2 linked regions of the Congzhengia minquanensis genome follow. The main gene of each other region encodes a partner of the protein of the gene in region 2 in a complex. Links are inferred from orthologs where the notes say so. Each region holds a gene or a part of one and is shown on either strand. Other genes may lie near its edges.

Region 1 (2,869 bases), 110 kb from region 2 along the record:
GGTGAACGGCTCTTTTGTTTTGTCCGGCGTTGGGGTAAAATAACCCTTTTCCACCCAAGTGTTATAAAGCCGTTCCTCCACCTCTTTGGGGTTATATGTTTTGTTAATTTCGTTAGACACCAAATTTTCCTCCTAACCAGAATATCATAATGCAGCCAATGATGACCAAAATCAGTCCCACAGATTTTGTGACATAAAGTTTTCCCATCACGGCATCAGGCGAGGCCGCGCCTTTTTTTAAGAACACAGGCACCAAAAAGTTTAAAACCGCGCCCAAGACAATTAAAATCCAGGGGATTATTTTGATAAAATTCATGAATTCAGCCCTCCGTCTTGTTTTTTTCCAATATAATTTTTAAATTGTTTTTGTTTGATAAAGTACAAATATAAATAGGATACGATTGCAGCGGCGTTGGTGACGACCACAACGCCCAGCATCACATTTTTCAGCGTCACATTAGTCACAGAGAAAATGAGTAAAATTACCATGGCGCAGAACATGGCCACGGTGTTCAGCTTTCCGAATACGTTAGATTTTACAAAGGTTTTCTTTGCAAAAAGGAACGCGCCGCCCACAATCATTAACAGTTCTTTTGACGCAAGCACCAGCACAAACCACAAGGGTACCATCTTCGCGCACAACATTGTCACCACCACGGCAATCTGCATCAGCTTGTCTGCCAGCGGGTCTAAGAGCTGTCCGATCTTTGTGGTCATGTTATATTTTCTCGCAATGTAGCCGTCTAATACGTCAGTTGCGCTGGCCAGAATAAAAATTGCCGCCGCCGCTGTTTTTTGTTCTCCCTCAATCAGAAAGACCAAAATATACACCGGAACCATGACAAGCCTTAAAATGGACAGCATGTTGGGAATATTCAACCGGGTACCTCCTTAAAAATGGTTATAAAAATTTACAGTCTGCCGCGCCGTCTGACAGGCGCAACACAAATTCCTGCTCTTTTTTTACATCGCTCACACTGGAAATCAGCGTCCCGTCCTTTGTGCTGGCAATGGAATAGCCTCGGGCAAGGGTTTTTAAGGGGCTGAGCGCGTCGAGCTTTGCCGCGGCCTGCGAAAGCACCGTCCGCTTTTTTTCAAGCAACGAACGTGCGGCCTTTTCCGCATTTTTCATCAAAGCGTCCACATATTGCCGCTCGTCTGCCAGCCGGCCGGAAAAACGCTGAAACCCATAAGCGCCGGTTAGGTTAGCAAGGGTTTTCTTTTTATGTTCAATACAGTATATTAATGCTGATTTTAATCTGCCCCTCTGGTTTTGAAAGTAGCCGCTAAGCTCTGCAGCAGACGGACACACCAGCTCCGCCGCCGCAGAGGGCGTAGGGGCTCTGAGGTCCGCCACAAAATCGGCAATGGTAAAATCGGTTTCGTGCCCCACGGCGGAAACCACCGGAATATGGGACGCAAAAATCGCCCGGGCCACAATTTCCTCGTTAAAGGCCCACAAATCTTCAATGGAACCGCCGCCGCGGCCCACAATCATCACATCGCAGAGTTCATGCTCGTTCAATAAACGGATGGCGTTTGCAATTTCCGGCGCGGCAGACACACCCTGCACCGAAACCGGCGCCAAAAACACCTCAGCCATTGGGAACCTGCGCCCGGTTATGTTAATAATATCCCGCACGGCGGCGCCTGTTTTAGCCGTTACTACACCAATCCGCTGGGGAAAGGGGGGCAGGGGCTTTTTAAATTTTTCGTCAAACAGGCCTTCTGCGTCAAGCTGCGCTTTGAGCTTTTCATACGCCGCATAGAGGCTGCCTACACCGTCGGGTACAATGTCCTCCGCGTAAATCTGATATACCCCGTCTCGCTCGTAAACCGAAATTCTGCCGCGGACGGTTACCTTCATTCCGTTGTCCGGCCGGAAAGTAAGCCGCTGCACGCAGGAGCGGAACATCACCAGCTTGATTAACGAACCTTCGTCCTTTAAGCTGGCGTAGATGTGCCCGGAGGAGTGGAGCTTAAAGTTCGACAGCTCGCCCTTCACACAAATGTCCCCTAAGTAACTGTTCGCGTCTAACACCCGTTTTATGTAGTTGTTGAGCTGGGACACGCTGACGGTTAAAATTTCTCGTTCCATAGGTCTATTTCCCTTTAAACACAGAGGCCAAAATACCATTTACAAACTTGCCGTTTTTCTCGTCGTTATAGGTTTTGGCAAGCTCAACCGCCTCGTTTATGGAAATGCTGTCGGCAATGTCATCCATGTAGAGCATTTCCGCCACGGCCACTCTCAGAACAGCCAGCGTTACCTTAGGGAGTCGGGAAATGCGCCAGCCTTTTGTGTTTTGCTCAATGGTTTCGTCAATATGTGCAATGTTTTCCACTGCAGAGCGTAGTAGGGTTTCCACATAATTTTTCTGGCTTCCCAGCGACAGCTCATTTTCCACAAAGTAGGAAAGCATGGTTTGGGCGTCGTTTTTCTGAACCTCATATTCAAACATCAGCTTAAAGCAATGTTCACGTGCTTCTTTTCTTGTCATGCCGCTCTCCTTACGTTAAAAAATAGATATATTTATATTAACTTTACCATTATATACTATTTTACAGCAAAAAGAAAGGGTTTTTTAAAAAAAGTTGGCAAAAATAAAATCCGCACGGAAAACTCCATGCGGATGTCAAATCAAATTTATCAGTTTACAATTCTTCTTGCGGCATAGTAACAGTCGTTATAATAACCGTTTACAATGCTGGCATATTTAATCACATCGCCGGTCTGGGGGGAATGAATCATCATGCCGTCGCCCACGTAAATGCCAACGTGGTGAATTCTTGCTGCGCCCTGTTTTTTAAACAGAAGCAAATCGCCGGGCTGAAGCTCGCTTTTGCTTACCGGAACGCCGTTGTTGAT
Region 2 (4,077 bases):
TAAGGAAATTATGCAGCAAATGCTTAAAATTCATCAGTTCGCTATTATGTGCTCGCCGACTACCAGCCAATATGCGGCTATTGAGGCCCTGAAGAAGGGGGATGAGGACATAAAGAAAATGCGGGAGGAATACGATTACAGAAGAAGGGTAATTGTAGACGGATTTCGGAACATTGGCCTGTCCTGCTTCGAACCGGAGGGAGCTTTTTATGTGTTTCCCGACATTCGGAGCACGAAAATGACCTCATCTGATTTTTGCGAGGCCCTTTTAAACAAAGAAAGGGTTGCCGTAATTCCCGGTTCTGCCTTTGGCGCAAGCGGCGAAGGGTTCATCCGCTGTTCCTACGCATATTCCATTTCCAGCATCAATGACGCTTTAAGCAGAATTGAGCGGTTTTTAAAATCGCTTTAACACGAAAGGACAAAATAGACATGGCAATGAACATTGTGCTCGTTGAACCTGAAATTCCCCAAAACACTGGAAACATTGCAAGAACCTGCAAGGCAACGGGCAGCATTTTGCATATCGTAAAGCCAATGGGCTTTGCGATTGACGATAAAAAGCTAAAGCGCGCCGGGTTAGACTACTGGCACGAATTAGACATTCGATATTATGAAAATTTAACGGACTTTTTTGAAAAATGCCCGGGAACATATTATTTCTGCACCACAAAGGCCGGCAAACGCCACAGCGACCAAACATTTCAAGACGGGGACTTCCTTGTTTTCGGCAAAGAAACCCACGGCCTGCCGGAACCGCTGTTAAAGGAACACTATGAAAACTGCATCCGCATCCCCATGGCGGAGGGCGCAAGGTCGTTAAACCTTTCTAACTCTGTGGCAATTGTGCTTTATGAAGCGCTGCGGCAGCTGAACTTTCTGACATTGAAAGAGGAGGGGGTTCTTACGGGCAGGCCCGATTAGGAGATACCTTTATGAAAAAACAAGTTGTGCTGAAAAACCTTTGCAGCTTTGAACCGCAGCATATTTTTGAATGTGGACAGTGCTTTCGCTGGGAAAGGGAGGAAGACGGCAGTTACACCGTTGTTGCCCGAAACCGCGTGATAAACGTTTGCAAAGAAAAGGGATTTATCGTTTTTCGTAATGTGACGGAAGAAGAATTTCATGATATTTGGCGTGGCTATTTCGACCTTGATACCGATTATGGTCAAATTAAGAAAACGCTTTCGGAACATGACAGATTTTTAAAGGATGCCACAGAATATGGCAGTGGTATCCGGATTTTAAACCAGGATTTGTGGGAATGTGTGGTATCGTTTATCATATCCGCCAACAACAATATTCCGCGGATTCAGGGAATCATTCAAAGGCTTTGCCAGCAGTTTGGAGATCGTTTAAGTTACGGCGGGAAAACCTATTTTACGTTTCCCGGACCGGAGAGGATTGTAGGCGATTTATCCTTTTTAAGGGCTGGCTACCGCGAACACTACATAAAAAATGCCTGTGAAACCTTTTTAAGCAGCAATTTTTCAGATATCGCAGCGCTTGACACAGACAGCGCTAGAAAGAAGCTGCTCACCATAAGCGGAGTGGGGCCTAAAGTGGCGGACTGCATTTTGCTGTTCGGCTTAGAACGGCGGGAGGTCTTTCCCGTTGACGTTTGGGTCAAACGCTGTTTAAACAGCCTGTACGGCGAAGCCATGAAAACAAAAACGCCCCGGGAGTTCGCGGTGGAGGCCTTCGGACCACTTGCGGGCTTTGCACAGCAATATTTGTTTTATTATATGCGTAATGCGGGATTTGACAAAACGGGAGGAATGAAACATGCCTAAGGCAAAAACCTTTGAAGAGTCAATCACAGAACTAGAGCAAATTGTAACCCTTTTAGAAAGCGGCGACGCTCCGTTAGACGAAGCGGTGGCTCTGTTTGAAAAGGGAATGAAACTCTCTGCAAAATGCCACGACCAGCTTGACAAGGCCGAGCAAAAGGTAAAGCTTTTAACAGAGAATGAAGAAGGAACTGTTAAAACAACAGATTTTAACAGCGGGGAGGACAGTTAATTGGATTTTTTAGAAGCGTTAGAAGCCAAAATTGTTGAAGTGAATAAAAGTCTGCATAAATACCTTGAGGAGAAAGACAGTCCTCAGGCAACTATCTATAAGGCAATGAACTACAGTCTGCACGCTGGCGGCAAACGTATCCGTCCCGTGCTTGCGCTGGCATGCGCCGAGGTTTTAGAAGCGGAGACGGATAAGGTTATGCCCTTTGCCTGTGCCATTGAAATGATACATACCTATTCCTTAATCCACGACGATTTGCCGTGCATGGATAACGACGACCTGCGCCGGGGCAAGCCCACCAACCACAAGGTTTACGGCGAAGCAATTGCAACTCTGGCAGGGGACGGGCTTTTAAATTTGGCATTTGAAACTATTTTAAAGCAGTCCCAGGTTTCGCCCAATATGACGCTGGCGGCACTCTCCTTAATTGCAGACAGCGCAGGCGTGGAGGGCATGATTGGCGGACAGGTGATTGACATTGAGTCTGAGGGTAAAACCATCGACGCAATTACGCTGATGACCATGCACCTGCACAAAACGGCGGCGCTGATTATGGCGTCTGCGAAGGTGGGGGCGCTGCTTGGCGGTGGCGGCAGGGAAGACCTGATTGTAATGGAGGAGTTTGCGCGGTATTTGGGCATTGCTTTCCAAATTAAAGACGATATTTTAGACGTGGCGGGCAGCGCCGAAAACCTGGGCAAAACAACGGGCAAGGACAATGCAAGCCAAAAATCGACCTTTGTTACAATCTATGGCTTGGAGCAGTCTGAAAAAATGCTTGTGGACTATACCAACAAGGCGGTCGACGCTTTGTCAAAATACGGTGCTAAGGCAGAATTTTTAATCAATCTTTCAAAATTTTTGTTAGACCGTGACAGATAAAATTTAAGGTGGTAAAAAACGTGTGGTTAAAAGAACTTCTGGCAAACGAAATTTTGATTGCAGCGATCATCGGCTGGTTCAGCGCCCAGGTTATTAAATTTTTGCTGGTGTTGATTGAGGACAAAAGAATTAACTTTGAGCGCCTGGTAGGCTCCGGCGGCATGCCCAGCTCACACACCTCGTTCGTCACCGCTTTAACGGCAGCAGTGGCATTAAATGAGGGCTTATCGTCGTCTTTATTCGCAGTTTGCGTAGTGTTTTCGTTTGTGGTGATGTACGATGCCTCCGGTGTGCGGCGCGCTGCAGGCGAACAGGCTGCGCTGTTAAATCGGCTGGTGGAAAACTTTGGCAGGGAAAAGCTTGAGGTTACAGGAGAACGGTTGAAAGAGCTTGTGGGGCACTCGCCCTTAGAGGTAATTGCCGGCGCGGCGCTGGGAATTGCAGTGGCAATTGTCACTCACAACATATTTTAAATTTTTGTTAAAACTTTAATTGAGCCTTTACTTAAAGCAAAATTTATGGTATATTAATGATGTTTGATAAAGAAAAAATCACGGTGGTGCAGTATCCTAGTCAGCGCTGCTTGCTCCCAGGACGGGCCTAAAAATCCGTTGAAGGGCACATCGATGAAGTTCCTGGTGCTTGCTTTCGACGCCCAGTCGGGGGTTGGTGCTGGGAGTTAAGGCTTTGGGGCGTCTCGCAATGGCATGCGAAATTCGACCCCATTTCCGTGGAGACCTGTTCTTGTGCTTCATCTGCCCGCTTTAAAACCGTATCGTTTTGAGGTGGCCTACTGAGGTACGAAACAGGGTGAAACCTGTTGCTTGGTGCAACTGCCGTGCGGTTTAGCGGCCGCAATGCACGCGTGCTGGGGACAGCGTAGCCTGCCTTGAGTGGGTATGGCGGATAGCGGACAGACCTTTTTCGTTCCGGCCAAAACAAAAAGGTTATCGCTGCTTGAAACCATGGCTGCAAAAGAGGCTAAGAGCAAGTCTGACTGTTTGGGAAAACCTCTAGGCTGTTCGTATGAGATACTTTTGGGATTGTAGTGCGGACTTAAGTGGTGATTCGGTTCTGCATAGGGAGACCGTGCAGGTCGGACGTTAAAGGGAAACCACTGATTTGGCGACATATCAGCAGTCCGTCGGGAAAGCCTACCGAACCTAAACCGCA

Evidence for each region.
Region 1: the proteins of xseB (region 2) and xseA are in contact, whole or in part, in a cryo-EM structure (PDB 8TXR), measured with the Escherichia coli proteins. The link is inferred for Congzhengia minquanensis from one-to-one orthologs.

The regions. Positions count from the first base shown.
Region 1 is NZ_JACRSU010000001.1:320,901-323,769, reverse strand. It holds xseA (exodeoxyribonuclease VII large subunit), read right to left. Parts: upstream 2,099-2,869; coding sequence 902-2,098; downstream 1-901. Other genes in the region: H8698_RS01555 (C40 family peptidase), read right to left, coding at 2,651-2,869; nusB (transcription antitermination factor NusB), read right to left, coding at 2,103-2,501; pgsA (CDP-diacylglycerol--glycerol-3-phosphate 3-phosphatidyltransferase), read right to left, coding at 313-879; H8698_RS01575 (hypothetical protein), read right to left, coding at 113-316; H8698_RS01580 (valine--tRNA ligase), read right to left, coding at 1-120. UniProt on the Escherichia coli protein: Bidirectionally degrades single-stranded DNA into large acid-insoluble oligonucleotides, which are then degraded further into small acid-soluble oligonucleotides.
Region 2 is NZ_JACRSU010000001.1:214,653-218,729, reverse strand. The notes cover bases 517-3,403. They hold xseB (exodeoxyribonuclease VII small subunit), read left to right. Parts: upstream 517-1,785; coding sequence 1,786-2,022; downstream 2,023-3,403. Other genes in these bases: H8698_RS01000 (divergent PAP2 family protein), read left to right, coding at 2,925-3,377; H8698_RS01005 (polyprenyl synthetase family protein), read left to right, coding at 2,023-2,904; H8698_RS01015 (DNA-3-methyladenine glycosylase family protein), read left to right, coding at 936-1,793; trmL (tRNA (uridine(34)/cytosine(34)/5-carboxymethylaminomethyluridine(34)-2'-O)-methyltransferase TrmL), read left to right, coding at 517-924. Outside these bases: H8698_RS01025 (aminotransferase class I/II-fold pyridoxal phosphate-dependent enzyme), read left to right, coding at 1-412; more of trmL, read left to right, coding at 433-516; H8698_RS13470 (Arc family DNA-binding protein), read left to right, coding at 3,685-3,753. UniProt on the Escherichia coli protein: Bidirectionally degrades single-stranded DNA into large acid-insoluble oligonucleotides, which are then degraded further into small acid-soluble oligonucleotides.